Regions from separate parts of the Streptomyces sp. NPDC003456 genome, predicted to be linked through region 2. Evidence: riboswitches for the same ligand, from Rfam matches in the RefSeq annotation. Region 2 holds a riboswitch; the other holds the start of a gene.
What was found. Region 2 has a riboswitch for S-adenosylmethionine ahead of thrC (threonine synthase). Riboswitches for the same ligand answer to the same signal wherever they lie in the genome.
Positions count from the first base shown of each region.

Region 1: another riboswitch for S-adenosylmethionine. It lies ahead of ACFYWG_RS15095 (aminotransferase class V-fold PLP-dependent enzyme); the one in region 2 lies ahead of thrC (threonine synthase).

Region 1 covers NZ_JBIAOK010000003.1:915,667-930,895, forward strand. The annotation lists gene ACFYWG_RS15035 (carbohydrate kinase family protein) at 1-149, shown strand, start outside; gene ACFYWG_RS15040 (cysteine desulfurase/sulfurtransferase TusA family protein) at 235-1,611, opposite strand; gene coxB (cytochrome c oxidase subunit II) at 1,876-2,841, shown strand; gene ctaD (cytochrome c oxidase subunit I) at 2,838-4,574, shown strand; gene ACFYWG_RS15055 (cytochrome c oxidase subunit 4) at 4,571-4,969, shown strand; gene ACFYWG_RS15060 (Ig-like domain-containing protein) at 5,119-6,369, shown strand; gene ACFYWG_RS15065 (hypothetical protein) at 6,577-6,978, opposite strand; gene ACFYWG_RS15070 (heme-copper oxidase subunit III) at 7,134-7,754, shown strand; gene ACFYWG_RS15075 (c-type cytochrome) at 7,835-8,647, shown strand; gene ACFYWG_RS15080 (Rieske 2Fe-2S domain-containing protein) at 8,644-9,711, shown strand; gene ACFYWG_RS15085 (cytochrome bc complex cytochrome b subunit) at 9,708-11,330, shown strand; gene trpD (anthranilate phosphoribosyltransferase) at 11,467-12,531, shown strand; SAM riboswitch class IV at 12,611-12,727, shown strand; gene ACFYWG_RS15095 (aminotransferase class V-fold PLP-dependent enzyme) at 12,890-14,257, shown strand; partial or broken gene ACFYWG_RS15100 (glycerate kinase) at 14,212-14,394, opposite strand; gene ACFYWG_RS15105 (Lrp/AsnC family transcriptional regulator) at 14,533-14,814, opposite strand; gene ACFYWG_RS15110 (rhomboid family intramembrane serine protease) at 14,811-15,229, opposite strand, start outside.
Region 2 covers NZ_JBIAOK010000007.1:106,052-121,280, forward strand. The annotation lists gene nagA (N-acetylglucosamine-6-phosphate deacetylase) at 1-571, opposite strand, end outside; gene ACFYWG_RS27915 (ROK family protein) at 571-1,512, opposite strand; gene ACFYWG_RS27920 (ABC transporter substrate-binding protein) at 1,646-2,899, shown strand; gene ACFYWG_RS27925 (DUF3263 domain-containing protein) at 2,935-3,180, shown strand; gene otsB (trehalose-phosphatase) at 3,400-4,239, opposite strand; gene ACFYWG_RS27935 (trehalose-6-phosphate synthase) at 4,247-5,635, opposite strand; gene ACFYWG_RS27940 (glucosyl-3-phosphoglycerate synthase) at 5,710-6,654, opposite strand; SAM riboswitch class I at 6,808-6,963, shown strand; gene thrC (threonine synthase) at 6,982-8,268, shown strand; gene ACFYWG_RS27950 (MoaD/ThiS family protein) at 8,370-8,645, shown strand; gene ACFYWG_RS27955 (cold-shock protein) at 9,093-9,296, shown strand; gene groL (chaperonin GroEL) at 9,631-11,253, shown strand; gene ACFYWG_RS27965 (NADH:flavin oxidoreductase) at 11,449-12,570, shown strand; gene ACFYWG_RS27970 (carboxylesterase/lipase family protein) at 12,663-14,198, shown strand; gene ACFYWG_RS27975 (hypothetical protein) at 14,212-14,781, opposite strand; gene ACFYWG_RS27980 (hypothetical protein) at 15,074-15,229, shown strand, end outside.

The DNA of each region.
Region 1 (15,229 bases), on a different contig from region 2:
CCGCGCAGGTCGGGTGCATGCTGGCGACCCTCGTCATCGAGACGGTCGGCACGCAGGAGTACCAGCTGCGGCGCGGCCACTTCATGGAGCGGTTCACCAAGGCCTACGGGGACGAGGCCGCGGAAGAGGTCCGCGGGCACCTGGCCTGACCGCCGCGGCCGCGGGTGCGCGAGGATCGGTCGCGCACCCGCGGCGGGCCGGCGGCGCGGACGCGGCCCCGCGCCCCCGGGCGGCTCAGCTCGCCCGGCGGACCAGGTACGCCGTTCCCCGGTCCGCCGGTTCCTCGCCCACGTACTCCTGGTTCCTCATCGCGCACCACGCCGGGATGTCCAGGCGGGCCGCCTCGTCGTCCGACAGGACCCGGACCAGGCCCCCCACGGGTACGTCACCGATGACCCGGGCGAGTTCGATGACCGGGATCGGGCACCTCTTGCCCAGGGAGTCCACGACCAGCACGTCCTCCCGCACCACCGTCTCCGAGACCGGCGCCCCCAGCTTCTCCCGCACCGCCGCCACGGCCCGGGGCAGCACCTCCAGGAACCTCTCCACATCCTCCTCGGCCGCCCCCATCGGCAGCGAAACCCGCACGTTCCCCTCACTCAGCACGCCCATGGCCCGCAGGACGTGGCTGGGGGTCAGGGTGCTGCTCGTGCAGGACGATCCGGACGAAACGGAGAAATCGGCTCGGTCCAGCTCGTGCAGCAGGGCCTCGCCGTCCACGTAGAGGCAGGAGAAGGTGACGACCCCGGGCAGGCGGCGCACCGGGTCGCCGACCACCTCGACGTCGGGAACCAGCCGCGGCACCCGGGTCCGGATCCGGTCCGTCAGCTCCCGCAGCCGCCGCGCCTCTTTGGCGGCCTCGGCCCGCACGGCGCGCAGCGACGCGGCCGCCGCCACGACGGCCGGGATGTTCTCGAAACCGGGCGCCCGCCCCGACTCCCGCTCGTCCGCGGGCCCTTGCGCCGCGAAGCGCACCCCCTTGCGGACCACGAGCAGCCCGACCCCGGACGGTCCGCCCCACTTGTGCGCACTGCCCGTCAGCAGCGACCAGTCCCCGTCGACCGGGCCCCAGGCGAGCGACTGCGCCGCGTCCACCAGCAACGGCACCCCGGCCTCCCGGCACAGGCGGGCCACCTCCTCGACCGGCTGCTCGGTGCCCACCTCGTGGTTGGCCGACTGAAGACACGCCAGGGCCGTCCCGGGGCGCAGGGCTTCGGCGTAGGCCGCGGGATCCACCGCCCCGTGCCGGTCCACCGTCACCTGACCGACCGAACCGCCCTCCGCCTCGTGCAGCTCGGCCGAATGGAGTACCGAGGAGTGTTCGACCGCTGACACGATCAGGTGGCGTCCGGCCCGCCGCCGGCCGGCCAGCGCGCCCGCGATCCCGGTGTGCACGGCACGGGTCCCGGAGGAGGTGAACACCAGCTCGTCGGGACGGCACCCCACCGCCTCGGCGGCGGCCTCCCGTGCCGCGTCGAGCAATAGCCGCGCCCGCCGCCCTTCCCTGTACAACCGCGCGGGATCCGCCCACCCCTCGTCGAGGGAGGCCAGCAGGGCCTGCCGGGCGACGGGATGGAGCGGAGCGGCGGAGGCGGCATCGAAGTAACCCACACCGCAACGCTAGAACGCCCGGAAGCGGAACGAACCCCGGGGGCGCGGGGAACCGCGCGAAAAGCCACAATCCACCCGCAGCCGCCAAATCAGCGAACCACCCGAGTGAGTAGGCACCCCTCCCCGAGAACCCCCGGAGGGCGTCGGCTAGGGTTTGGTCCGCATAAACATCCAAACCCCTGCCCGACGCAGGGCGGCGACCGACCAGCGAGAAGGCCAGGCCGCAGCCGATCCGCGCGGGCGAGACTCTCGGGAAGGCGCTACGTGAGTCCCAACGGCTCCGACCGCTCGCCGCGGCGCCCGATGCGGCGGAAGCTGCTGCAGGCACTGACCGCGGGCCTGGTCTTGGCGACAGCCACCGGTTGCTCGTACAACTGGGAAGACTTCCCCCGCCTTGGTATGCCCACCCCGACCACGGAAGAGGCTCCGCGGATCCTCTCCCTGTGGCAGGGGTCCTGGGCGGCTGCGCTCGCCGTCGGCGTGCTGGTGTGGGGTCTGATCCTGTGGAGTGCTTTCTTCCACCGGCGCAGCCGCACCAAGGTCGAGGTACCTCCGCAGACCCGGTACAACATGCCCATCGAGGCGCTGTACACCGTGGTCCCGCTCATCATCGTCTCGGTGCTGTTCTACTTCACCGCCCGCGACGAGTCCGAGCTGCTCAGCCTCAAGAAGAAGCCCGACGTCACGGTCAACGTGGTCGGCTTCCAGTGGAGCTGGTGCTTCAACTACATCGAGCCCGTCGCCGGCACGTCCGGTGACGCGAAGACCTCCAAGGACCTGGACGCGATCCCGGACCGGTTCAAGAAGGAATTCCCGGCGAACGCCGGCGGCACCTACGACTGCGGCACCCCGGGCACCCGGAACCCGCAGACGAACAACCCGGGTCCGACGCTCTGGCTCCCCGAGGGCAAGAGGGTCCGCTTCATCCTGACGTCCCGTGACGTCATCCACTCCTTCTGGGTGGTGCCCTTCCTGATGAAGCAGGACGTCATCCCGGGCCACACCAACGCCTTCGAGGTGACCCCCAACAAGGAGGGCACCTTCCTGGGCAAGTGCGCCGAGCTCTGCGGCGTCGACCACTCGCGCATGCTGTTCAACGTGAAGGTCGTCTCCCCCGAGCGCTACGAGCAGCACCTCAAGGACCTCGTGAAGAAGGGGCAGACCGGTTACGTCCCGTCCGGCATCGAGCAGGCGGGCCACGAGAAGAACCGGGAGTCGAACGTACTGTGAGCATCCTGAATGACCCCAAGGGTGCCGCGGCTGCTGGGTCCCACTACGAGGACGAGCAGCCGGTCCGGCGCCAGAACCGCGGCAGTGTCGTGGTCAAGTGGCTGACGACGACGGATCACAAGACGATCGGCACGCTGTACCTGGCGACGTCCTTCGTGTTCTTCGTCATCGGTGGCGTGATGGCGCTGTTCATGCGCGCCGAGCTCGCCCGGCCTGGTCTGCAGATCATGTCGAACGAGCAGTTCAACCAGGCGTTCACGATGCACGGCACGATCATGCTGCTGATGTTCGCGACGCCGCTGTTCGCGGGCTTCGCGAACTGGATCATGCCGCTGCAGATCGGCGCGCCGGACGTGGCGTTCCCGCGGCTGAACATGTTCGCCTACTGGCTGTACCTGTTCGGCTCGCTCATCGCGGTGGGCGGTTTCCTCACCCCGCAGGGTGCGGCCGACTTCGGCTGGTTCGCCTACAGCCCGCTGTCGGACGCGGTCCGCTCGCCGGGCATCGGTGCCGACATGTGGATCATGGGCCTGGCCTTCTCCGGCTTCGGCACCATCCTCGGCTCGGTCAACTTCATCACCACGATCATCTGCATGCGCGCACCCGGCATGACGATGTTCCGCATGCCGATCTTCACCTGGAACGTGCTGCTGACCGGTGTGCTGGTCCTGCTCGCCTTCCCGGTCCTGGCCGCGGCCCTGTTCGCGCTGGAGGCGGACCGCAAGTTCGGCGCCCACATCTTCGACTCCGCCAACGGCGGCGCGTTGCTGTGGCAGCACCTGTTCTGGTTCTTCGGGCATCCAGAGGTGTACATCATCGCGCTGCCGTTCTTCGGCATCATCAGTGAGGTCATCCCGGTCTTCTCCCGCAAGCCGATGTTCGGTTACACGGGTCTGATCGGCGCGACCATCGCGATCGCGGGTCTGTCCGTGACGGTGTGGGCGCACCACATGTACGTCACCGGCGGTGTGCTGCTGCCGTTCTTCTCCTTCATGACGTTCCTCATCGCGGTCCCGACCGGTGTGAAGTTCTTCAACTGGATCGGCACGATGTGGAAGGGCTCGCTGTCCTTCGAGACGCCCATGCTGTGGGCGACCGGCTTCCTGATCACCTTCACCTTCGGTGGTCTGACCGGTGTCATCCTGGCCTCGCCGCCGATGGACTTCCACGTCTCCGACTCGTACTTCGTGGTGGCCCACTTCCACTACGTCGTCTTCGGCACCGTGGTGTTCGCGATGTTCTCCGGCTTCCACTTCTGGTGGCCGAAGTGGACCGGCAAGATGCTGGACGAGCGCCTGGGCAAGATCACCTTCTGGACGCTGTTCATCGGCTTCCACGGCACGTTCCTGGTGCAGCACTGGCTGGGCGCCGAGGGCATGCCGCGCCGGTACGCCGACTACCTGGCGGCCGACGGCTTCACCGCGCTGAACACCATCTCGACGATCAGCTCGTTCCTGCTCGGCATGTCGATCCTGCCGTTCTTCTACAACGTGTGGAAGACGGCCAAGTACGGCAAGCCGGTCGGCGTCGACGACCCGTGGGGCTACGGCCGCTCCCTGGAGTGGGCCACCTCCTGCCCGCCGCCGCGGCACAACTTCATCACCATGCCGCGGATCCGCAGTGAATCCCCGGCGTTCGACCTGCACCACCCGGAGATCGCAGCTCTCGACCAGCTCGAGAACGTGGGCCACGGCGACAAGGCCCTCGCTGGCGGCAAGGAGGCCGGCAAGTGAAGATCCAGGGCAAGATGTTCATGTGGCTGAGCGCCTTCGTGCTCATCATGGCGGTCGTCTACGGCTTCTGGTCGCAGGAGCCCGCCGGCACCACGGCCCTCTTCCTGGCGTTCGGCCTGTGCATCATGATCGGCTTCTACCTCGGCTTCACGGCCAAGCGGGTGGACGTCGGCGCGCAGGACAACAAGGAGGCGGACGTCGCGGACGACGCCGGCGAGGTCGGGTTCTTCAGCCCGCACAGCTGGCAGCCGCTCTTCCTGGGCATCGGTGGCGCCCTCGCCTTCCTGGCGGTCGCCATCGGCTGGTGGCTGATGTACTTCTCGCTGCCGGTCATCCTGGTCGCCATCTGGGGCTGGGTGTTCGAGTACTACCGCGGTGAGAACCGCACCCAGTAAGCAGTACGCACCGAGCACCGCAGGGGCCCGGACACTCCCGTGAGGAGCGTCCGGGCCCCTGCTGCCGTGTCCGCCGTCCACCGCAATGCGTGTCACTCGTACGAGTCGTTCGGCGTGCCGCGGTTGACGCTGCTTCCTAGCGTGAGGGCATGAGCCACACAGCGAACTCCCGCCCCGTCGTCAGCTGCACGCTGCTGGTGATAGCCCTCTGTGCGGGCGTCACCGCCTGCGGCTCGGACGGCGACCCGCTCTCCGCCCGCCCCTACGACGCGGCGGACCAGATCTCCTTCAACGCCCCCACCGAGGGCAACAGGAAGGCCGACCCGGACAAGCCGCTGGAAGTGGTCGCCGAGGACTCCGACGGGCGCATCACCGACGTGACGGCCTACGACGCCTCAGGGCGCTACGTGGCGGGCGAACTCGCCGCCGACGGACGCCGCTGGCACAGCACCTCCCCGCTGGCCGCCGACGCCGGTTACACGGTCCGGGTGAGCACCGAGAACGAGGACGGGGCACCGGGCCGCAAGGTGATCACCTTCACCACCGGCAAGCCCACCACCAAGAAGCGCCTGGACGTCGCGTTCGGCCCGAAGAAGGGCACCTACGGCGTCGGCCAGCCCGTCACGGCCGAGCTGAGCCAGCCCGTGAAGGACCCCGCCCAGCGGGCCGTCGTGGAGCGCGCCCTCAAGGTCACCTCCACGCCCGCCACCGAGGGCGCCTGGCACTGGGTGGACGACAAGAAGCTCCACTACCGCCCCAAGGAGTACTGGCCGGCCAACGCCACCGTCCAGGTCCGCAGCAACCTGGAGGGCATCAAGGTCGGCGACCGCATATGGGGCGGCAGGTCCGAGCCGCTGACCCTGACCACCGGCGACAAGCTGGTGGCCCTCACGGACGCCGCGGCCCACCGGATGACCGTCTACCGCAACGACGAGGTCATCCGCGAGATACCCGTCACCACGGGCATGCCCGGCTACGACACCCGCAACGGCGTCAAGGTCGTCCTCGCCAAGGAGGGCACCGTCCGCATGACCAGCGCCAGCATCGGCGCCTCGGACTTCTACGACCTGATCGTGCACCACTCGGTCCGGGTCACCAACAGCGGCGAGTACGTCCACGCCGCCCCCTGGTCGGTCGGCTCCCAGGGCTTCGCCAACGTCAGCCACGGCTGCACCGGCATGAGCACCGAGAACGCCGCCTGGTTCTACGAGACCGTCCGCGAGGGCGACATCGTCGAGGTGGTCAACTCCGGCGGCGACACGATGGCCCCGTTCGGCAACGGCTACGGCGACTGGAATCTCGACTGGGCGAAGTGGCGCACCGGCAGCGCCCTGACCGGCGGGGCGTCCGACGGACCCGCACAGGCCGACACGGCCCGCCTGACGCCCCAGAGCGTCTGACCGGCGGGCCCGCCCGGGCCCCTAGGGTCTGTCGTTTGGATCTTGGCGCAGGGCATCGGCAGCACCTGTGAATGCCGGTGAGCGGGGTCTGGTGCGTGCAGCTGCAAGGCGGAGGAGGGAGTCGATGCGGAGCATCGGCGAGTGACGACAACGCGGCAGATGCGCGTGCCGGGCCCCGCGTCTGCGTCATGATCCGAACGACAGGCCCTAGGCGTGCAGAGCGGCCTTCTCCCGCAGCAGGGACGCCAGCGCGGAGGCGAACTCCACCGGATCCACCGGCAGCGCCACCGCCGCCTCCGCGCGGCTCCACGTCGCCAGCCACGCGTCCTGCGGCCGGGCGATCAGCAGCAGCACCGGCGGGCAGTCGAAGATCTCGTCCTTGATCTGCCGGCACACGCCCATGCCTCCCATGGGCACGGCCTCGCCGTCCAGGACGCAGACGTCGATCCCGCCCTTGTCCAGCTCCTTCACCACCGCCGCGGGGGTCGCGCACTCCACGATCTCCACCAGGGGCACGTCGGGCGCCGGCCGCCGTCCCGTGGCGAGCCGTACCTGCTCGCGGGTGTGGGAGTCGTCGCTGTAGACCAGCACCGTGGCGGTCGGCTGCATTGTTCCTCCGTGACGTCAGCGTCGTAAGGACAGGCCCGTTGGGCCGGATGCTACTCCCTTGAACACCACGTCAACACCGGTACGAACGGTCACGAACGGTGAAGACACTCCGAACGGCACCCCCCGGAGTGAGGGCGGGATAAGCGAACGACATAATGTCGGTCGTGGCGACAGCAACGACAGTAGAAACCGGGCACGCGCACCCGTCGGTCAACCGGCCGAACCTCACCAGCGTCGGAACCATCATCTGGTTGAGTTCCGAGCTGATGTTCTTCGCGGCCCTCTTCGCGATGTACTTCACCCTGCGATCGGTGACCGGTCCTGACTTCTGGCAGGAGAAGGCCGACACCCTGAACTTCCCGTTCTCGGCGACGAACACCACGATCCTGGTGCTCTCCTCGCTCACCTGCCAGCTCGGCGTCTTCGCCGCCGAGCGCGGTGACGTGAAGAAGCTCCGGATGTGGTTCATCGTCACGTTCGTGATGGGTGCGATCTTCATCGGCGGTCAGGTGTTCGAGTACACCGAGCTGGTCAAGCACGAGGGCCTGTCCCTCTCGTCGGACCCGTACGGCTCGGTGTTCTACCTGACCACCGGTTTCCACGGCCTGCACGTGACAGGCGGTCTCATCGCCTTCCTGCTGGTCCTTGGCCGGACCTACGCGGCCCGGAGGTTCACCCACGAGCAGGCGACCGCTGCGATCGTCGTGTCCTACTACTGGCACTTCGTCGATGTCGTCTGGATCGGCCTCTTCGCCACGATCTACATGATCAAGTAGCAGGGCCCCAACCGCGCGTGCTCGACGAAGCGCGCATCCCAGAAGCATCGACGCAGAAGATCCTGACACCGGGGTAATCCGTGAAAAAGCTCTCCGCACGACGACGCCACCCGTTGGCGGCGCTCGTGGTCCTACTCCTCGCGCTGGCATGCACCGGGGGGCTGTACGCCGTGTTCGCACCCGCGGACAAGGCGCAGGCCGACGAAACTGCCCAGTCCCTCACCATCGAGGAGGGCAAGAAGCTCTACGCCGTCGGCTGCGCCAGTTGCCACGGCACCGGCGGTCAGGGCACCACCGACGGGCCGAGCCTGGTGGGTGTGGGCGCCGCGGCCGTCGACTTCCAGGTGGGAACGGGCCGTATGCCGGCCGCCACCTCCCAGGGCCCCCAGGTCCCGGAGAAGAAGAACATCTACTCGCAGGCCGAGATCGACCAGCTCGCGGCGTACATCGCCTCGCTGGGCGCCGGTCCGTCCGTTCCGACGGAGGAGCAGTACGGCCCCGAGGGTGCCGACATCGCCAAGGGCGGTGAACTGTTCCGCACGAACTGCGCGCAGTGCCACAACTTCACCGGCAAGGGCGGCGCGCTCACGCACGGCAAGTACGCGCCGAGCCTCGAGGGCGTCACCCCGAAGCACATCTACGAGGCCATGCAGACCGGCCCGCAGAACATGCCGTCCTTCCCCGACACCACGCTGACGGAGAAGAACAAGAAGGACATCATCGCGTACCTCGACGCGGTCAACAGCGAGAAGACCGAGAGCCCCGGCGGCCTCGAGCTGGGCGGTCTCGGGCCGGTCAGCGAGGGTCTGTTCGGCTGGATCTTCGGTCTCGGCGGACTGATCGCCGTCGCCGTGTGGGTCGCCGCCCGGACCGCAAAGGCCAAGAAGTCATGAGTAGCCAAGACATTCCAGAAGAGAACCTGCCTGCCGCGCAGTCCGCAGGACACGACGAGCACGGTGTGGTGACCGTCGCGGACGAGAAGCACCCGTTCGCCGACCCGGGCCTGCCTCCCCACGAGCACCGGATCCAGGACGTCGACGAGCGGGCCGCCAAGCGGTCCGAGCGTTCGGTCGCCCTGATGTTCACGGTGTCGATGCTGGCGACCATCGCCTTCATCGCCGCGTTCGTGGCGATCCCGGTCGACAAGTCGGTGTACATCTTCCCGCTGGGCCACATCAGCGCGCTGAACTTCGCGCTGGGCGTCACGCTCGGCATCGCGCTGTTCTGCATCGGCGCGGGCGCGGTCCACTGGGCCCGCACCCTGATGTCCGACGTGGAGATCGCCGACGAGCGTCACCCGATCGAGGCGGCGCCCGAGGTCCGCGAGAAGGTCTTCGCCGACTTCAAGCAGGGCGCCAAGGAGTCCGCGCTCGGCCGCCGCAAGCTGATCCGCAACACCATGCTCGGCGCGCTGACGCTGGTCCCGCTCTCCGGCATCGTGCTGCTGCGCGACCTCGGCCCGCTGCCCGGCGACAAGCTCCGCCACACGCTGTGGTCCAAGGGCAAGCTGCTGGTCAACATGAACACCAACGAGCCGCTGCGTCCGTCGGACGTCACGGTCGGTTCGCTGACCTTCGCCAAGCCCGAGGGCCTGGAGGAGGACGACCACTCCTTCCAGAACGAGATCGCCAAGGCCGCCCTGATGATCGTCCGGATCGAGCCGGACGACATCAAGGACAAGCGCGAGCTCGAGTGGTCGCACGAAGGCATCGTCGCGTACTCGAAGATCTGCACCCACGTCGGTTGCCCGATCTCCCTGTACGAGCAGCAGACGCACCACGTGCTCTGCCCCTGCCACCAGTCCACCTTCGACCTGTCCGACGGTGCCCGAGTGATCTTCGGTCCCGCCGGTCACGCCCTGCCGCAGCTGCGCATCGGCGTGAACGACGAGGGCTACCTCGAGGCGCTCGGCGACTTCGAAGAGCCCGTCGGTCCTGCCTTCTGGGAGCGCGGATGAGTAACAACGACGACCGCCGCAAGGCGCCCGCCGGAGAGCGGGTCGCCGACTGGGCCGACGGCCGCCTGGGGATCTACTCCCTGGCCAAGGCCAACATGCGCAAGATCTTCCCGGACCACTGGTCCTTCATGCTGGGTGAGATCTGCCTCTACAGCTTCATCATCATCATCCTGACCGGTGTGTACCTGACGCTGTTCTTCCACCCGTCGATGAACGAGGTGGAGTACCACGGCAGTTACGTCCCGCTCCAGGGGCAGCTGATGTCGGAGGCCTTCGCCTCCACGCTGGACATCAGCTTCGACGTCCGCGGCGGTCTGCTCATCCGGCAGATCCACCACTGGGCGGCGATCATCTTCCTCGCCGGCATGTTCGTGCACATGATGCGCGTCTTCTTCACCGGCGCGTTCCGCAAGCCGCGCGAGATCAACTGGCTGTTCGGCTTCCTGCTGTTCGTCCTCGGCATGTTCACCGGTTTCACCGGCTACTCGCTCCCGGACGACCTGCTCTCCGGCACCGGTGTCCGCTTCACGCAGGGCGCGATCCTGTCCGTGCCGATCGTCGGCACGTACATCTCGATGTTCCTGTTCGGCGGGGAGTTCCCGGGCACCGACTTCGTCGCCCGGTTCTACTCGATCCACATCCTGCTGCTGCCGGGCATCATGCTCGGGCTCGTGGTCGCCCACCTGATCCTGGTCTTCTACCACAAGCACACGCAGTTCGCGGGCCCCGGACGGACCAACAAGAACGTCGTCGGCATGCCGCTGCTGCCGGTCTACATGGCCAAGGCCGGAGGCTTCTTCTTCCTGGTCTTCGGTGTCATCGCGGCCATCGCCGGCATCGCGACCGTCAACCCGATCTGGGTCCTGGGCCCCTACCGACCCGACCAGGTGTCGACCGGTGCCCAGCCCGACTGGTACATGGGCTTCGCCGAGGGCCTGGTCCGCGCCATGCCGGGCTGGGAGATCAACTTCTGGGGTCACACGCTGGTCCTGGGCGTGTTCATCCCGCTGGTCCTGTTCGGCCTGTTCCTCGCGATCATCGCCCTGTACCCGTTCATCGAGTCCTGGGTCACCGGGGACAAGCGCGAGCACCACATCCTGGACCGCCCGCGCAACGCCCCGACGCGCACGGCCGTGGGTGTCGCCTGGATCACCGGCTACGTGATCATGCTGATCGGCGGTGGCAACGACATCGTCGCGACCCACTTCCACCTGTCGATCAACGCGGTCACCTGGTTCGTCCGGATCGGGTTCTTCCTCGGCCCGGTCATCGCCTTCGTCGTCACCAAGCGCATCTGCCTCGGCCTGCAGCGCCGGGACAAGGAGAAGGTGCTGCACGGCCGCGAGTCGGGCATCATCAAGCGCCTGCCGCACGGTGAGTTCATCGAGGTGCACGAGCCGCTCAGCCAGGAGCAGATGTACACGCTCACGGCGCACGAGCAGTACAAGCCGGCCGAGATCGGCCCGACGGTCGACGAGAACGGTGTCGAGCGCAAGGTGAAGGGTTCCGAGAAGCTGCGCGCCAAGCTCAGCGACGCCTACTACGGCGAGGGCTCCCAGATCCCGAAGCCCACCGTCGAGGAGTACCGGGAGATCACGAGCGGCCACGGCCACCACTGATCACTGCTTCGCCACGCCACTGAAGGGCCCCGTCCGGTGTTCGGACGGGGCCCTTCGCCCTGTCCGGGGCTGGATAGGGTGGACGCGTCGAGACATTCCGTCCCGCGGTGCGGGACACCTGACCCTGGAGCGGCTTATGAGCGCTGTGACCCCCGCTGGAGGCGACACCGCGGCGGGCCGCTCCTGGCCCACGCTGCTGAACGGCCTGCTGCAGGGCCGGGACCTGACCGCCGACGACACCGCGTGGGCGATGGACCTGATCATGCGCGGTGAGGCCACGGACGCGCAGATCGCCGGATTCGTGGTGGCGCTGCGCGCCAAGGGCGAGACCGTCGAGGAGATCTCCGGGTTCGTCCGGGCGATGTACGAGCACGCCAACGTGATCGAGGTGCCCGGGCCGGCCGTCGACATCGTCGGCACGGGCGGTGACGGGGCGAAGACCGTCAACATCTCCACCATGTCGGCCATCGTCATCGCCGGCACGGGCGCCAAGGTCGTCAAGCACGGCAACCGCGCCGCCTCCTCCGCGTCCGGGGCCTCGGACGTCCTGGAGAAGCTCGGCGTCAACCTGGAGCTGCCGACGCACCGGGTGGCCGGCGTGGCCGAGGAGGCCGGGATCACCTTCTGCTTCGCCGCGAAGTTCCACCCGTCGATGCGCTACGCGGGTGCGGCCCGCGGCCAGTTGGGGATCCGGACGATCTTCAACGTCCTGGGCCCGCTGACCAACCCCGCCAAGGTCCGTGCGCAGGCCGTCGGTGTGGCCGACCCGCGCATGGCGCCGATCGTCGCGGGCGTCTTCGCCGGGCGGGGCCACTCGTCCCTGGTCTTCCGGGGCGACGACGGGCTCGACGAGCTGACCACCACGTCCACCTCCCGGGTGTGGATCGTCCGGGACGGCACGGTGACCGAGGAGGCCTTCGACCCGCGGGACGTGGGGATCGACCTGGTCCCGGTCGAGGCCCTGCGCGGCGCCGACGCCTCCTACAACGCCGAGGTCGCCCGTCGCCTCCTGGACGGCGAGACGGGCCCGGTGCGCGACGCCGTGCTGCTCAACTCGGCGGCGGCCCTGGTGGCGCTGGAGCCGGGCACGGGGACGCTGGCCGAGCAGATCGGCGCCGGCATGGCGAAGGCGGCCGAGTCGATCGACTCCGGGTCCGCCAAGCGCACCCTGGAGCGCTGGGTGGCCGCCACCCACGCCTAGGGCCTGTACGACGACGAGGGCGTCCCGCGATCCGGACCCGGGTTGCGGGACGCCGATCTTTTCGCGTACGTTCCTGACAGGTCATGAGTGACAGTCATGAGGCCCCGGCCGACTGTCCGGCAACCCTCCGTCCGTGGCGGGGTGCCCCGGGTGAAGACCGGGCCGCAGGCAGCGAGGTCTGCGGCAAGCGCGGACCCCTCGCGATACCAGGGGTCCTGGTCGTCGAGGAGTTCTCCGTGAGTCAGCGAATGCGATAGGGCCGCAGAGCCCCGCCTCCGCATCCCCTCTTCCTTCCCCACCCCCGCCGGCAGCCCTCCGGGCGCGCGGGTGGTTCCGCCTGACCTCACGGGAGTTCCGTATGTCCGTCTCCACTGTTGCCGCCGACCGGTCCGTCTGCGCCCCGCTGCCCGTTCTGGGGCGGGATGTCACCGTCCCGCTGGTGACCGGCGGGGAGGTCACCTACGCCGCGCTCGACTACGCGGCCAGCGCCCCGGCGCTCCAGCGGGTCTGGGACGACGTCGCCGCGTACGCGCCCTACTACGGCAGCGTCCACCGCGGCGCCGGGTACCTGTCCCAGCTGTCCACCGACCTGTTCGAGAACGCCCGGCGCACCGTCGCGGAGTTCCTCGGCTGCCGGGACGGCGACCAGGTGGTGTTCACCCGGTCCACCACCGACTCCCTCAACCTCCTCGCCGCCGCCCTGCCCGACGACTGCCGGGTCTTCGTGTTCGAGACCGAGCACCACGCCTCCCTGCTGCCCTGGCGCGGCGCCCGGGTGACCTTCCTGGACGCCCCGGACAGCCCCCGGCAGGCCGTGGAGACCCTGGAGCGGGCCCTGGCCGGCCACGACCCCCAAGGCCCCGCCCTCGTGTGCGTCACCGGCGCCTCCAACGTCACCGGCGAGCTGTGGCCCGTACGGGAGCTCGCGGCCACCGCGCACGCCCACGGCGCCCGGATCGTGCTGGACGCCGCCCAGCTGGCCCCGCACCACCCCGTCTCCGTCGCGGACCTCGACGTCGACTGGGTCGCCTTCTCCGGGCACAAGCTGTACGCGCCCTTCGGCTCCGGCGTGCTGGCCGGGCGGTCCGACTGGCTGCGCGCGGCCGAGCCGTACCTCGCGGGCGGCGGCGCCTCGCGCAAGGTCACGCGCCGGGAGGACGGCGGCGTCGACGTGGAGTGGCACGACAGCGCCGCCCGCCACGAGGCCGGCTCCCCGAACGTCATCGGCGCCTACTCCATCGCCTCCGCCTGCAAGGCCCTCACCGAGGCCGGCTTCGACACGCTGGTCGCCCGCGAGCAGTACCTGATCGACACGGTGCGCGCGGGGCTCGCCGAGGTGCCCCAGGTCCGGATCCTGTCCCTGTTCGGCGACGACGCCCCGCGCGTCGGCGTCCTCTCCTTCGTCGTGGACGGCTGGAACAGCTCCCACTTCGCCGCCGCGCTCTCCGCCGAGTACGGCATCGGCGTCCGGGACGGCCTGTTCTGCGCCCACCCGCTGGTGCGCACGCTGCTCGGCGGCGACCCGCAGCAGCAGGGCGAGTGCGGGGCGCCGGAGGCCGCGCCGGGGGAGAAGTCGCTCAACGCCATCCGGGTCAGCTTCGGCGCGGGCACGCCGGACGAGCACGTGGAGCGGTTCGTGCGGGCCGTGCGGGAGCTGGTGACCGACGGGGCGAAGTGGAACTACCGCACCGAGGACGGCCGTTGCGTGCCGGACACCTCGGCGTGAGTGCCGCGGGCCGCGAGCGGCGGTAGCCGGGACCCGAGCACGATCATCCGCAGGGCCCCTTCCGTGGCGTCCGTGAGCAGGCAGGCGTCCACGCCCGGGACCTCGTGCGCGCCCTCGCCGAGGGTGCCCGCCAGGGCGTCCCGCACGATCCTGCGGACCCGGCCCGGCGCGTTCCGTGAAGCCCGGATGAAGAACTCTTCATCCGCCACGGCCGGCGGACCGGCCCCGCACGGATCGACCCGGCCGAACAACCGGCCCCCGGACCGCCCGGGGGCCTACGCGTCCAGGCCGATGGAGAACGCGGCCTCCAGGTCGTGCTGCGAGTACGTGCGGAACGCCACGTGCGTGTCCGTGCCCTCCACCCCGGGGATCTTGCTGATCCGGCCGGGGATCACCTCGGCCAGGTCCTCGTGCCGGCTCACCCGGACCATCGCGATCAGGTCGTAGGTGCCGGTGACGGAGAAGACCTCGCTGACGTTCTCCAGCGCCGCGATCGACTCGGCGATCTCGGGGATCCGGTCCACGCTGGTCTTGATGAGGACGATCGCGGTGATCACGGCTGGTTCTCTCCCTCGGGAGCCGGAGCAGGGGCGGTCCTCACTCTAGTAGGGCCGGTCGGGCGGCCGTAGCGGACGGACGCGTAGCCGAAGCCGAGCCCGAACCCGATCAGGTGGGCCAGGTAGGCCACCCCCGGCCCGTCCGAGGCGCGCCCGGCGGCCAGCCACTGCAGGGCCGCCCAGAACGGCAGCACGATCCACGCCGGGAAGCGCACCGGCAGGAAGAACAGGAACGGCAGGAGACTGGTCACCCGGGCGCGCGGGAACAGGTACAGGAACGCGCCGAGGACGGCGGAGATCGCTCCCGAGGCGCCGACGAGGGACTGGCCCGAGTGGGCGTTGGCGACGGCGTAGCCCAACAGGGCCAGGCAGCCGCAGCCGGTGTAGAACAGCAGGAACTGCACCCGGCCCATCC
Region 2 (15,229 bases):
GCAGCTCGGTGGCGAGGGTGACCATCGCGGCCCGGCCCCGGGCCGCGTCGATCAGCTTGCGGACCTCCGCCGGGTCCGGGTCGCGCAGCAGCTCCTCGGAGTGGGCGCCCTTGCGGCAGGGGGAGATGAACGGTCCCTCGAAGTGGATGCCGGCGATCTCGCCCTGCTCGGCGAGTTCGCTCAGCAGGCCCGCGCGCCGGGCGAGGACGTCCAGGTCGCCGGTGACGGTGGACGCGACCAGGGTGGTCGTGCCGTGCAGGCGGTGGGTGTGGATGCCCTTGAGGATGTCGTCGACCGAGCCGGAGGTGAAGGAGGCTCCGCCGCCGCCGTGGTTGTGGAGGTCGACGAAACCGGGGACCACGTAGTGGCCGGTCACGTCGATGACCTCTGCGTTCTCCGGCGGGGTGGCGGCGATGCGGGTGCCGTCGACGGTCAGTCGGCCGTTCTCGACGGTTCCTGTGGGGAGGACCACGGTCGCGCCGGTGAGGACCGTGGGGTGTCCGGCCGTGGCGGGGTGCGGGTGCGTCGTGGCTGGTCGCGCAGTTCCCCGCGCCCCTGGGGCAATGGCCATCAGGGAGTTACCTCCGTGCGGTCGGTTCGGTCGAGGAGATCCCAGGCCAGGAGCCCGGCGCCCAGGCAACCGGCGGCGTCGCCCAGGGCGGCGGGGACGACGGACGGTTCTTTCTGGAAGGTGATGCGGCTGCGGATCGCCTCCCGCAGGGGCGTGAACAGGGTTTTCCCCGCCTCCGCCAGGCCGCCGCCGACGATCAGCACGCGGGGGTCCAGCAGGGTCAGGGCCGTGACCAGTCCGTCGGCCAGGGCGTCCACGGCCTCCTGCCAGACCCTGGACGCCCCGGGGTCACCGGACTCCACCGCCTTCGCGCAGTCCGCCGCGTCCGCACCCGGGGTGCCCGAGGCCGCTGCCCAGGCCTCGCTGACGGCCGCCGCCGAGGCGAACCGCTCCAGGCAGCCGCGCTGGCCGCACGGGCAGGGAGCACCGCCGGGGCGTACGACGACGTGGCCGATCTCGCCCGCGAAGCCGTGCGCGCCCGCCTCGACCCGGCCGTCGACGCCGATGGCGCCCGCGATGCCGGTGCCGAGCGCCACGAACAGGAACCGGTCCGCGCCCAGGCCCGCGCCGACCCGGCCCTCGGCGAGGCCGCCGGTGCGCACGTCGTGGCCGAGGGCGACCGGGACGCCCAGCCGCTCGGTGAGCAGGTCGCGCAGCGGGACGTCGCGCCAGCCGAGGTTCGCCGCGTAGGCGGCGACGCCCCGGGTCTCGTCGACGATGCCGGGGACGGCCACGCCCGCGGCGCGGGCGGGTGTCCCGAACTGCTCGGCGCCGTACGCGAAAAGCTCGGCGGCGAAGTCGAGGATCCCCGCGACGACGGCCTCCGGGCCCTGCGCGCGGGCGGTCGCCCGGCGGGCCCGATGCAGTACCTCGCCCTCGGGTCCGGCCAGGGCGGCCTTCATCCCGGTGCCGCCCACGTCGAGGGCGATGACATGTCTCACGGGAACAGTGTGACCCGGGGACCCGCAAGAGGTCTAGTCCACTCACGTGGTGTAGACCTTATTCCGGATATCGAAAAGTTTTCGGACGGCGGCGACGCCGGGACGGGGGACGACAGCGGTGCTGCGGCGGCGGATGACAGGAGCGATCGCGGTGGCGTCCGCTCTGGGCATGACGGCGGTCCTCGGCGGCTGCGGAGTCACGGGCGGCTCGGCCGACGTCACGCTGGAGCTGGTCGCCGCCGACTACGGCGACAGCGCCGCCAACAGCTCGAAGAAGTACTGGGAGGAGCTGGCGGAGGAGTACGAGGCCGACCACCCCGACGTGGACATCGACGTCAGCGTCTACTCCTGGAAGGACGTCGACCGCGAGGTCAAGGAGAGGGTCGAGGCCGGCGACCCGCCGGACCTGGCGCAGATCGGCGCGTACGCCGACCACGCGGCGCGCGGCCGGCTCTACAAGGCCGACGAACTGCTCTCCATACCCGTGCAGGCCGACTTCCTGGGGCAGTTGGCCACCGCCGGGCAGGTGAACGGCATCCAGTACGGCATGCCGTTCGCCTCCTCCACACGGGTCCTCTTCTACAACAAGTCCCTCTTCGCCAAGGCCGGCATCACCCCGCCCGAGACCTGGGACGAGCTGGCCGGGGACGCGGCGAAGCTCAAGGCGAAGGGCGTGAAGTACCCCTACGCGCTGCCCCTCGGGCCGGAGGAGGCGCAGGCCGAGACCATGCAGTGGATGCTCGGCGGCGGGGGCGGCTACACCGACACCGCCGGCAGCTACGGCATCGACTCCCCGGACAACATCGGCACCTTCACCTGGCTGAAGGACGAGCTGGTCGGCAAGGGCCTGACCGGGCCGGTCCCGCCGGGCAAGCTCAACCGGGCCGCCGCGTTCGCCGCGTTCGCCGAGGGCGAGGTCGGGATGCTGACCGGCCACCCCTCGCTGATGAAGATCGCGGAGAAGAAGGGCGTCGACTACGGGATGGTTCCGCTGCCGGGCAAGGACGGCAGGAGCCGCTCCACGCTCGGCGTCGCCGACTGGATGATGGCCTTCCGCGAGAACGGCCACCGCGACCAGGCCGGGGACTTCCTCAACTTCGTGTACAGCGAGAAGAACGTGCTGAAGTTCTCCCGCGAGTACGACCTGCTTCCGGTGACGAGCTCGGCGTCCGCGACCATGGCCGACGCCGGCCGGGACAAGCACCTCAGGCCGTTCCTGGAGGAGCTGCCCGCCTCCGAGCTCTACCCGGTCGGCAAGACCTCGTGGGCCGAGGTCAGTGCGCAGGTCAAGCAGCAGATCGGCAAGGCCGTGGCCCCCGGCGGCAGCGTCTCGGGCGTCCTGGGCCACCTCCAGGCGTCGGCGAGCCGGGCGGAGAGCGCGGAGTAGCGCCGCTGTCGGTGGCAGGGGTTACGGTGCCGGGCATGGACGAGGAGAGCGGCGGGACGGGGCTCGGGCGCAGGGAGCGGGACATCCTGGCGCTGGAGGGGCGCGGCTTTCCCGGCCCGGGCGCGAAGGAGCGGGCCATACGTGAGGAGCTGGGCCTCGCGCCGGTCCGCTACTACCAGCTCCTCAACGCGCTGCTGGACGACCCCCGGGCCCTGGCCCACGCGCCGGTCACGGTCAACCGGCTGCGGCGGATACGGGAGCGGCGGCGGGGGGAACGCTGACGTCCCGGTCGTCGGCGGTCGGCTTCGGGGCCCGGTGATGTCCGCCGGTTGTCGGGTGCGGGTGGTCGGTGGCTGTTCGCGCAGTTCCCCGCGCCCCTGAGGTTTCGGGGGTGGTCGGTCGTTGTCGGGTGCGGGCCGGTGGTGGGTGTTCGCGCAGTTCCCCGCGCCCCTGGGGTGGCGGCGGTTGTGCGTCGTGCGCCCCGGTGAGGGCTCGGGTCTTCAGGCGATGTGGTGTGCCAAGGCGTGCAGGAGGTGGACCACGCCCTGCGGGCCGTCGACCACCAGGTCCGCGCGGTCGCGCAGTTCCGTCACCTCGTCGCTGCCGCTGCACACCAGCAGGCCCGGGGTGCCCTCCGCGCGCAGGGCGTCCACGGCGGCGTAGGCGGGCAGGTCGCCGAGGTCGTCCCCGGCGTACAGGACGCAGCCCGCGCCGATCTCGCGGGCGAAGGCGGTCAGGGCGACCCCCTTGTCGATGCCGGGCGGGCGCAGCTCCAGGACCATGCGGCCGGGCTCGACGATCAGGCCGTGGCGGGCCGCCAGCCCGGTGAGCGGTTCGCGCAGGGCCTCGAAGACGCCCTGCGGGTCGGCTGCCCGCCGGGTGTGCACGGCCACGGCCCGGCCCTTGTCCTCGACGTAGGTCCCGGTGCCCGCCAGCAGCCCCGGCAGTTCGGCGCGCACGGCGTCGACCCCGGGAGGCGCCGGCGGGGCGGTGACCGCACCGGTGCGGGCGTCCCAGCGCTCGGCGCCGTAGTGCCCGAGGACGACCAGGTGCTCCAGGCCGGGCGCGTCGGCGAAGGCGCCGTTGCGCACGGCGACCTCGGCCGGCCGGCCGGTGACCACCGCGACGGCGGCCACCTTCGGCGCGAGCGCGGCCAGCGCGGACAGCGCCTCCGGGTGGGCCCGGGCCCGGTCGGGGTCGGCCACGATCGGCGCGAGCGTCCCGTCGAAGTCGAGGCCGATCAGCGCCTTGCCGGGCCCGGCGAGCAAGGCGTCCAGGCCCTGGCGCCCGGCCTCGGTGACGGGGGCGGGCAGGGGCTCGGGGGCGGGGGCGGTGCTCATCGGCCGCTCAGCCCCTCAGTGCGTCGAGCTGCTCGACGAACCAGCGCGCGGGCGGCAGGGCCGTGGCCGCGGCAGCCAGGCGCTTGCTGCGCTCGGCCCGCTCCTCCGGACGCATCGACAGGGCCTCGTGCAGGGCCTCGGCCGTGCCCGTGACGTCGTAGGGGTTGACCGTGATCGCGTCCTCGCCCAGCTCCTCGTGCGCCCCGGCCTCCCGGGACAGCACCAGCGCGCAGCCCCTCTCCGAGATGACCGGGACCTCCTTGGCCACCAGGTTCATCCCGTCGCGGATGGGGTTGACCAGGGCCACGTCGGCCAGCCGGTACGCGGCCAGGGAGCGGGCGAAGTCGTCCTTGACGTGCAGCACGACCGGCGTCCAGCCCGGCGTGCCGAACTCGGCGTTGATCTCGTCGGCCAGGCGCTGCACCTCGGCCGTGTAGTCCCGGTAGACCGCGAGGTCCTGCCGCGAGGGGTAGGCGAAGGCGACGTGGCACACGCGCTCGCGCCACTCGCCGTGGGCCTCGAGCAGCCGCCGGTAGGCCAGCAGGCCGCGCACGATGTTCTTCGACAGCTCCGTGCGGTCGACCCGGACGACGGTGCGGCGGCCCTCGCCGATCTCCTCGCGCAGCGCCGCCATGCGCTCCTCGACGTCCTGCTCGTGCGCCCGCTTGCGCAGGAAGTCCGCGTCCGCGCCGAGGCCGTGCACGCCGATCCGCGTGCCGCCGAGCCCGCCCGCGAACCGCTCGGCGCACGCGGTGAACGCGTCCGCCCAGCGCTGGGTGAGGAAGCCGAGCCGGTCCGCGCCGAGCATGCCGCGCAGCACCTGCCCCGCCACGTCGTCCGGCAGCATCCGGAAGTACTCCGGCGGCGCCCACGGCGTGTGCGAGAAGTGGCCGATCCTGAGGTCCGGGCGCAGCTCGCGCAGCATGCCCGGCACCAGCGTCAGGTGGTAGTCCTGCACCACGACCGCCGCGCCCTGCGCCGCCTCCTCGGCCAGCGCCTCGGCGAACGCCCGGTTGTACGTCTCGTACGACGCCCACCGGCGGCGGAACTCCGCGTCGAAGACCGGTTCCAGGGGGGTCTGGTAGAGCATGTGGTGGACGAACCACAGCACCGAGTTGGCGATGCCGTTGTAGGCGTCGGCGTGCACGTCGGCCGGGATGTCGAGCATCCGCACGCCGTCCTCGCCGACCCCCCGCCGGACCGCCTCGCGGTCGCCGTCGGACAGCGCCGAGCAGACCCACAGGGCGTCCGCGTCCGAGCCGATCGCCGAGAGCCCCGAGACCAGACCGCCGCCGCCCCGTTTGGCGTCCAGCGAACCGTCCTCGCCGACCGTGTAGGAGACCGGGCCGCGGTTGGAGGCCACCAATACCCGTGCAGAACCGTACGTCGAACCCATAGGCCTCAACCTAGCCCGGCCTGTAAACGCTCAAACGTACGGACCTGCCGCGCGCGGCCGAAAAACAGCCCGGGTCAGGCGGCCCGCCGCGCCTGGTACTCGGCGATCTCCACCATCGGCGGGCGTTCCTCGGTGTCCACCGAGTACGTGCGCGGTTCGAAGCCGTCCCCGTTCCGCTCGAACTGGGTCAGGGACGGCCGGATCAGGTGCCCCCGGGCCAGCCGCAGCTGGGCCGTGCGGTAGATCTCGGCGGCCATCCGGCCCAGCGCCTGCCCGTCCTGGTGGCGGTGCTTGCGGACGCCGACGTCCACCTGCGCGAGCGCGTCGAGGCCGGCCAGGTGCAGGGCGTCGACGAGCACGCCCAGCTCGACGCCGTACCCGACGGGGAAGGGCAGCTGCTCCAGCAGGGAGCGGCGGGCCGCGTACTCACCGCCCAGCGGCTGCACGAACCCGGCGAGCCGCGGCCAGTGCATGTTGAGCAGCGGGCGCGCCATCAGCTCGGTGACCCGGCCGCCCTGCCCGGCGGCCCCGCCGAGGGGACGGTCGTACATGCCCTTGACCAGCTCGACCTCCGGGTCGGTCAGCAGCGGGCCCACGATGCCGGAGACGAAGTCGGACGAGAAGTCCCGCAGGTCCGCGTCGACGAAGCAGACGATGTCGCCGCGGGTGACCAGCAGCGAGCGCCACAGCACCTCGCCCTTGCCCGGCAGGGCGGGCAGCCGGGGGAGGATCGCGTCCCGGTGCACCACCGTCGCGCCCGCGGCGGCGGCCACCTCGGAGGTGCGGTCGGTCGACCCGGAGTCGATCACCACCAGCTCGTCGACGAGCGGCACCTGCAGCATCAGGTCGTGGCGGATGGCGGCGGAGATGTCGCCGACCGTCTCCTCCTCGTTCAGAGCCGGCAGCACCACGCTCACCGTGCGGCCCGTGCGCTGCTTGGCCGCCAGGATGCTGTGGAGCGGGCGGTCGTACACGGACCAGGAACGGGCGCTCAGCCAGCGCTCGACTTCTTCCAGCACCGTGGCTGCTCCTTGCGTTCTCTCGGCGGGACGGATGTGACGCGTCTCGCGGTGCGGACGGCTATCTCAACTGTCCTGGTCGTCGGTTACAGTCTTGAACAACGCGGATGACCATCGCATGTCCGGGGTCGCCCGCCGCCTACAACCACATACAGCTCATCCAGAGGGGCAGAGGGAAACGGCCCGATGAAGCCCCGGCAACCCTCCAGTCGGTTCTCGTAGGTCACCGCTGACCACTTCGCGAGGCTCCCGGCTAGGGAAGGTGCCAAATCCGTCTCACGGCGAGATGCGTCGTGAGGAAGATGAGGAGAAAGGGCCTCGCCTCACATGGCTGTGCAGACTGTTGCAAGCACCACGAACTCCACCGTAGACCTCGGCCCGGCCGCCGCGCTGAGCTGCCGCGAGTGCGGTCACCGCGTGCCCCTCGGCCCGGTCTTCGCCTGCGAGGAGTGTTTCGGCCCGCTGGAGATCGCTTACGACTTCTCGTCCTACGACGCCGAGGAGCTGCGCAAGCGGATCGAGGCGGGACCCGCGAACATCTGGCGCTACGCCCCGCTGCTGCCGGTCCCGGCCGACGTCGCGGACAAGCCGAACATCAACCCGGGCTGGACCAAGCTCGTCCGGGCCGACAACCTCGCCCGCGAGCTGGGCGTCGACGCCGGCAAGCTGTTCGTCAAGGACGACTCGGGCAACCCGACGCACTCCTTCAAGGACCGGGTCGTCGCGCAGGCCCTGGAGGCCGCCCGCGCCTTCGGCTTCACCACCCTGTCCTGCTCCTCCACCGGCAACCTGGCCGGCGCGGTGGGCGCCGCCGCGGCCCGGGCCGGCTTCCGCTCCTGCGTGTTCATCCCGCACGACCTGGAGCAGGGCAAGGTCGTCATGGCCGCCGTCTACGGCGGCGAGCTGGTCGGCATCGAGGGCAACTACGACGACGTCAACCGCTTCTGCTCCGAGCTCATCGGCGACCCGGCGGGCGAGGGCTGGGGCTTCGTCAACGTCAACCTGCGGCCCTACTACGCGGAGGGCTCCAAGACCCTCGCCTACGAGATCTGCGAACAGCTCGGCTGGCGGCTGCCCGACCAGCTCGTGGTGCCGATCGCCTCCGGCTCGCAGCTCACGAAGATCGACAAGGGCCTGCAGGAGCTGATCAAGCTCGGTCTCGTCGAGGACAAGCCGTACAAGATCTTCGGTGCGCAGGCCGAGGGCTGCTCGCCGGTGTCGACGGCCTTCAAGGCCGGCCACGACGTGGTGCGTCCGCAGAAGCCCGACACGATCGCCAAGTCCCTGGCGATCGGCAACCCGGCGGATGGGCCGTACGTGCTGGACATCGCGCGGCGGACGGGCGGTGCGGTGGAGGACGTGACGGACGAGCAGGTCGTCGACGCGATCAAGGTCCTGGCACGGACCGAGGGCATCTTCGCGGAGACCGCCGGCGGGGTGACCGTGGGTGTGACGCGAAAGTTGATCGAGAACGGGGTTCTCGACCCGGCGAAGACCACCGTGGTGCTCAACACCGGGGACGGTCTGAAGACGCTGGACGCGGTGGCCGGGACCGGGCTGACCGCGACCATCCGGCCCAACCTGGACGCGTTCCGTGAGGCCGGGCTGGTCTGATCGTTGTTCGCTGCGGGCCGGTGGGGGCTGGTCGCGCAGTTCCCCGCGCCCCTGAGGGCGCGCCCCAGCCGTAGCTCAAGAAGAACCGGAGGACATGTCCGATGAGCGTCACCGTTCGCATCCCCACCATCCTGCGCACCTACACCGGCGGGCAGGCCGAGGTCGCCGCCGAGGGCGCGAACCTCGGGGAGGTCATCGCCGACCTGGAGAAGAACCACACCGGGATCGCCGCCCGCGTGCTGGACGACCAGGGCAAGCTGCGGCGGTTCGTCAACGTGTACGTCAACGACGACGACGTGCGGTTCGAGCAGGGGCTGGAGACGGCCACGCCGGACGGTGCCGGAGTGTCGATCATCCCGGCGGTCGCCGGCGGATGAATCCGGCCGACCGGCTTGATTGTTACCTGGAGTAATGCCGGTCACCGAGCGTGCATCGAATTGCCCCCACCGTGAGAGAAGCGGAGGGGGCAATTCTGTGTGATTGAGCGCGGTACAGTTGGGGAACGCGTTCCGGATCCACCGACCGGAACCCTGAATTCCTGCCGCGAGCCCGACAAGATGTAGCCAAAGTGTGCACGTCTTTCGCGGCTTTTGTTCTTTTTGTGCGGCCCGACTTGCCCCGAATTCGGGCGAATTCTCCCTACATTCCGGACCCTGTGCGTCCAGAATTCTCGTCCGATTGACCTGTTGCAGACGGCAGTTGGACAGATACATTCAGCCGCGGTCGACGCGTTCCGGCGCACGCCCCCAACCGTGGGGGGTGAGGTCTGACCCGGATCCGCGAAGTGTGGATCTGTGCAAGGGCCAGTAATAGGGGAGTTAGGCATGGCTCAGGGCACCGTCAAGTGGTTCAACGCGGAGAAGGGGTACGGCTTCATCGCGGTCGACGGTGGTGCGGATGTTTTCGTCCACTACAGCGCGATCCAGATGGACGGCTACCGCACCCTGGAAGAGGGCCAGCGGGTCGAGTTCGAGATCTCGCAGGGCCAGAAGGGGCCGCAGGCCGACATGGTTCGCGTCTCTGCCTGAACGCGCACCACGACCATCAGCTCACGCGACCGGTCTTCGCTGAAGGGTCCGCACCCCCCGGGGTGCGGGCCCTTCCGCTTGTCCGGGTGCCGTGCGCGGCCGTGTTCGCGGGCGGCTGAGCGCCCCGCCTCATCCCCGGAGGCGCTTGCACTCGCAGGGGTCGAGTGCTAATCATTGGCGTTAGCACTCTGAAGGTGAGAGTGACAACGTAAGGACCGGGTCGGTGAGGCCCGCAGGCCGAAGTGGGAAGGAACCACGAGGCCGGCGAGCCGTCCGTCGCGGGCGCGGGCGCGGTCCGGAGTCATCACCCCCAGTCCTGGAGGGACCACTTCACATGGCCAAGATCATCGCGTTCGACGAGGAGGCGCGGCGCGGCCTCGAGCGCGGCATGAACCAGCTCGCGGACGCCGTGAAGGTGACGCTCGGCCCCAAGGGCCGCAACGTCGTCCTCGAGAAGAAGTGGGGCGCGCCCACGATCACCAACGACGGCGTCTCCATCGCCAAGGAGATCGAGCTCGAGGACCCGTACGAGAAGATCGGCGCCGAGCTGGTCAAGGAAGTCGCCAAGAAGACGGACGACGTCGCCGGTGACGGTACGACCACGGCGACCGTCCTCGCCCAGGCCCTGGTGCGCGAGGGTCTGCGCAACGTGGCCGCCGGTGCCAACCCGATGGCGCTCAAGCGCGGTATCGAGAAGGCCGTCGAGGCTGTCTCCGCCGCCCTGCTCGAGCAGGCCAAGGACGTGGAGACCAAGGAGCAGATCGCCTCCACGGCCTCCATCTCCGCCGCCGACACCCAGATCGGCGAGCTCATCGCCGAGGCGATGGACAAGGTCGGCAAGGAAGGCGTCATCACCGTCGAGGAGTCCCAGACCTTCGGTCTGGAGCTGGAGCTCACCGAGGGTATGCGCTTCGACAAGGGCTACATCTCGGCGTACTTCGCCACCGACATGGAGCGTATGGAGGCCGTCCTCGACGACCCGTACATCCTGATCGCCAACTCGAAGATCTCGAACGTCAAGGACCTGCTCCCGCTCCTGGAGAAGGTCATGCAGTCGGGCAAGCCGCTGCTGATCATCGCCGAGGACGTCGAGGGCGAGGCCCTGTCGACCCTGGTCGTCAACAAGATCCGCGGCACCTTCAAGTCCGTCGCCGTCAAGGCCCCGGGCTTCGGCGACCGCCGCAAGGCGATGCTGCAGGACATCGGCATCCTCACCGGCGGCGAGGTGATCTCCGAGGAGGTCGGCCTCAAGCTGGAGAACGCCACGCTCGACCTGCTGGGCCGCGCCCGCAAGGTCGTCATCACCAAGGACGAGACCACCATCGTCGACGGTGCCGGCTCGGCCGACCAGGTCCAGGGCCGCGTGAACCAGATCCGCGCCGAGATCGAGAACAGCGACTCGGACTACGACCGCGAGAAGTTGCAGGAGCGCCTGGCGAAGCTCGCCGGCGGTGTCGCGGTCATCAAGGCCGGTGCCGCCACCGAGGTGGAGCTCAAGGAGCGCAAGCACCGCATCGAGGACGCCGTGCGCAACGCCAAGGCGGCCGTCGAGGAGGGCATCGTCGCCGGTGGTGGCGTGGCCCTGCTGCAGGCCTCCCAGGTCTTCGAGAAGCTGGAGCTCGACGGTGACGAGGCGACCGGCGCCAACGCCGTGAAGCTCGCGCTGGAGGCCCCGCTGAAGCAGATCGCCGTCAACGGTGGTCTCGAGGGCGGCGTCGTCGTGGAGAAGGTCCGCAACCTCACCGTCGGCCACGGCCTGAACGCCGCGACCGGTGAGTACGTCGACATGATCGCCGAGGGCATCATCGACCCGGCGAAGGTGACCCGTTCCGCGCTGCAGAACGCCGCCTCCATCGCCGCGCTGTTCCTCACCACCGAGGCCGTCATCGCCGACAAGCCGGAGAAGGCCGCCGCGCCGGCCGGCGGCGGCATGCCGGGCGGTGACATGGACTTCTGATCGACCCCGTCGATCGACGTCCTTTCCGAGGGCGGCACCTCCTGTTCCGGCAGGGGGTGCCGCCCTCGGGCGTGTGCGGGATCACACCGGGGCGCGGGATGGGGCGCCGGGGCCGGACCGTTGAACCCAACGTCCTATGCGCATGCACATACTGACCGGTATACGCATACTGTCCGGTATCCGAAGGAGCCCCACGTGACCGACGCCGCCACCCGCGCAGCCGACCTCCTGTCCCGGCCCGTCACGCTGAACGGCCTGACCGTCCCGAACCGGATCGCGATGGCCCCGATGACCCGCATGTTCTCCCCGGGCGGCGTGCCCGGCGAGGACGTCGTCTCCTACTACGCGCGCCGCGCCGCCGCCGGGGTCGGCCTGATCGTCACCGAGGGCACCTACGTCGGGCACGAGTCGGCCGGGCAGAGCGACCGCGTCCCGCGCTTCCACGGCGAGGAGCAGCTCGCGGGCTGGGCGAAGGTCGCCGAGGCGGTGCACGCCGCGGGCGGCACGATCGTGCCGCAGCTGTGGCACATCGGCATGGTCCGCAACCAGGGCGAGCCGCCCGTCGCCGACGCCCCCGCCGTCGGCCCCTCCGGGCTGCGCATCGGCGCCGACGAGCCCACCGGCAAGGCCATGACCCAGGCCGACATCGACGCCGTCATCGGGGCCTTCGCCGAGGCCGCCGCGGCCGCCGAGCGCATCGGCTTCGACGGCGTGGAGCTGCACGGCGCCCACGGCTACCTGCTCGACCAGTTCCTGTGGGAGGGCACCAACCGCCGCACCGACGCCTACGGCGGCGACCGGGTCGCGCGCGCCGCGTTCGCCGCGGAGATCGTCGCGGCCGTCCGCGAGAGCGTCTCGGCCGACTTCCCCGTCATCTTCCGCTACTCGCAGTGGAAGCAGGAGGCCTACCGCGCCCGCCTCGCCGAGACGCCCGAGGAGCTGGAGTCGATCCTGACCCCGCTCGCGGCCGCCGGCGTCGACGCCTTCCACGCCTCCACCCGCCGCTACTGGGTCCCCGAGTTCGACGACTCCGACCTGAACCTCGCCGGCTGGACCAAGAAGATCACCGGCAAGCCCGCCATCACCGTCGGCTCGGTCGGCCTGAACGGCGCCGACTTCCTCAAGTCGTTCCAGGGCGAGGGCGCCGAGGTCGGCGACCTCGACAACCTCCTCGATCGCTTGGAGCGCGACGAGTTCGACATGGTCGCCGTCGGCCGCGCGCTGCTCCAGGACCCCGAGTGGGCCCGCAAGGTGCTCTCCGGCCGCTTCGACGCCCTCGCCCCCTACGACCCGTCCGCCCTGAAGACCCTCGGCTGAGGCGGTCGGGCGCAGGGCGCCCGCAGCCCCTCGCGACGGCCCAGGGACACTGAACGCGCGCCTGTCCGACGGCACTTCGTGAGGAGACCCAGATGACGACGTCCGAGCCCCGCCCCACGACGGACCGCCCCGGGCCGGTGGTGCGCACCACCGCCGGCGCGGTCCGCGGCCGCACGGAGGAGGGGCTCGCCGTCTTCCGCGGCGTCCCCTTCGCCGCGCCCCCGGTCGGCGAGGCCCGCTTCCAGGCGCCCCGGCCCGCCCTGCCCTGGGACGGCGTGCGGGAGGCCCGCGCCTTCGGCCCGCCGCCCCCGCAGGACCTCGGCCTGATGGCCGGCCCGGGCCTGATCGACGTGCCCGGGGGCGACGAGTGGCTCACGGTCAACGTCTGGACGCCCGACCCGGACCCGGCCGCCCGCCGCCCGGTCATGGTGTGGATCTACGGCGGCGCCTACAAGCTCGGTCACGCCGGCAGCCCCGGCTACGACGCCCGGCACATCGCGGCCGACGGCGACGTCGTGGTCGTCACCTTCAACTACCGCGTCGGGATGGAGGGTTTCGCCGCCGTCGAGGGTGCTCCCGCCAACCGGGGCCTGCTCGACCAGGTCGCGGCCCTGGAGTGGGTGCGGGACAACATCGGGGCGTTCGGCGGCGATCCGGGGCTGGTCACGCTCTTCGGCGAGTCCGCCGGCGCGGGCTCGATCGCCTCGCTGCTCGCCATGGAGCGGGCCGCCGGACTGTTCCACCGCGCCATCGCGCAGAGCGTGCCGGGCACGTTCTTCTCCGCCGAGCTCGCCGCCGACATGGGCCGCGCCCTCGCCGCGGAGCTGGGCCTGCGCCCCACCGTCGCGGAGCTGTCGGCGGTGGACCCGCGCCGGCTGCCCACGGCGGGCGAGACGCTGAGCACCAAGATGACCCAGTACGTGGACCGCTGGGGCCAGGCGGCGCCCACCGTCACGCCGTTCGCCCCGGTCGTCGACGGCGACATCCTGCCGCAGACCCCCTGGCGGGCCCTGGCCGCCGGAGCCGCCCGGGACGTGGGTCTGGTCGTCGGGCACAACCGCGAGGAGTACCGCCTCTTCCTCGCCATGGCCGGGCACCTGGGCGGGGTGGACGAGGAGCGGGCGGCCTCGGCCCTGCGCCTGTTCGCGCCCGGCGGCGAGCAGTCCTACCGCGCTGCCTTCCCCGGCGCCCGCGCGCGGGAGCTGTACGAACGCGTGCAGACGGAATGGCTGTTCTCCATGCCGTCCCTGCACCTGGCCGAGGCCCAGCACGCGGGCGGCGGCACCGCGCACGTCTACGAACTGACCTGGCCCGCACCCGCCGACGGCGGCGCGCTCGGCGCCTGCCACGCCCTGGACATCCCGCTGCTGTTCGGCACCTACGACGCGGACCTGGGAGCCCTGTTCTTCGCGGGCGCCGAGCCGTCCGCCGAGGCCCTGGCGCTGTCCGCCCGCTTCCGCTCCTCCTGGTCGGCGTTCGCCCGCACGGGCGACCCGGGCTGGCCGGCCTACGACGGGCAGCGGCTGGTGCAGGTGCTGGACGCGCAGCCGGTGGTCGCGCCGTACCCCGAGGAGACCGCCCGGCGCCTGTGGGAGAACCACGAGTTCCGGCCGCTGCCGCTGCTATGAGCGGCCACGACCTCTAAAGGTTGCCCATCGGCTCGATGTCGACGCGTACGGGCGTGCCCCACACGCGCAGCACCTCGTAGTCGGTGAACTCGTGGACCAGGCGGTAGGCCATGGCGGCCCGGGGCGCGCGGCGCTGGGCCGCGATGTACAGCTCGGCCTCGCGGCGGTCCCGGCGCGGGGTGCCGCACAGCTGCCAGGTCTGGCCGTTCCACAGCTCCGGCAGCCAGCGCTGCTGGGGCTGGGGGCGGTCGGCGCGCACCCCGTAGCGGGACTGGGCCGGCTCGGTCTGCGGCTGGTACGGGGCGGGTCCGTTGTACTCCGCCCGGCGGGCGGCCCTGCGCCGGGTCTCGCACAGCAGGCACAGGTCGGGGGCGCCCTCGTCGACCGGCCCGTTCGGGTGCTCCGGGCAGCGGGTGCTGGGAGCGGCGTGGGAGACGCTCTCCTCCAGCAGGTCCAGGGCCCGCCGCAGATCCGCCTTGACCTCGTGCAGCTTGGCGTCCGGGGTGTCGGCGGTCAGGGCCTCCCCGTGCTCCCCGAGCAGGCGGAGGGCACGGCCGAGTGCGGTCAGCTGGGCGTGGTTCATGCGCCCATTGTCCTCCGCCGGCCGGTGCGGCTCCCGGCGGCGCCGGGAGGGGGCGGCACGGATCCCGGCCGCGCCGTCGTGGACGGCCGGTGCGGGCGGAACGCGTGCGCCGCGCGGCAGGTCGACCCGGAGATGTCGTCATGGTGGCCTTGGGGTGGCGTACGAATGATCGACACGTGTACAACCAATCGCCCCTGATCACCGTCTAACAGGCGTATCGCGCATACACCCCGGCGTCCGCCCCACCGCACGCCGCCCCGGAATCCACGTCTGCCTGAGAGAAAGCCTGTCGATGACGTTCCGTTGGCTGTGCGGTGTCCTGCGTGTGCGCGGGAAGACCGACCTTCTGCTTGTGTCCCTGTTCGCCGCCGGTTTCGCCGCACTGCCCGTCTTCGCGCTGCTGCCGTCGCTGTGGGGCTTCGCCGTCGCCTCGCTCGTGACCTACGCG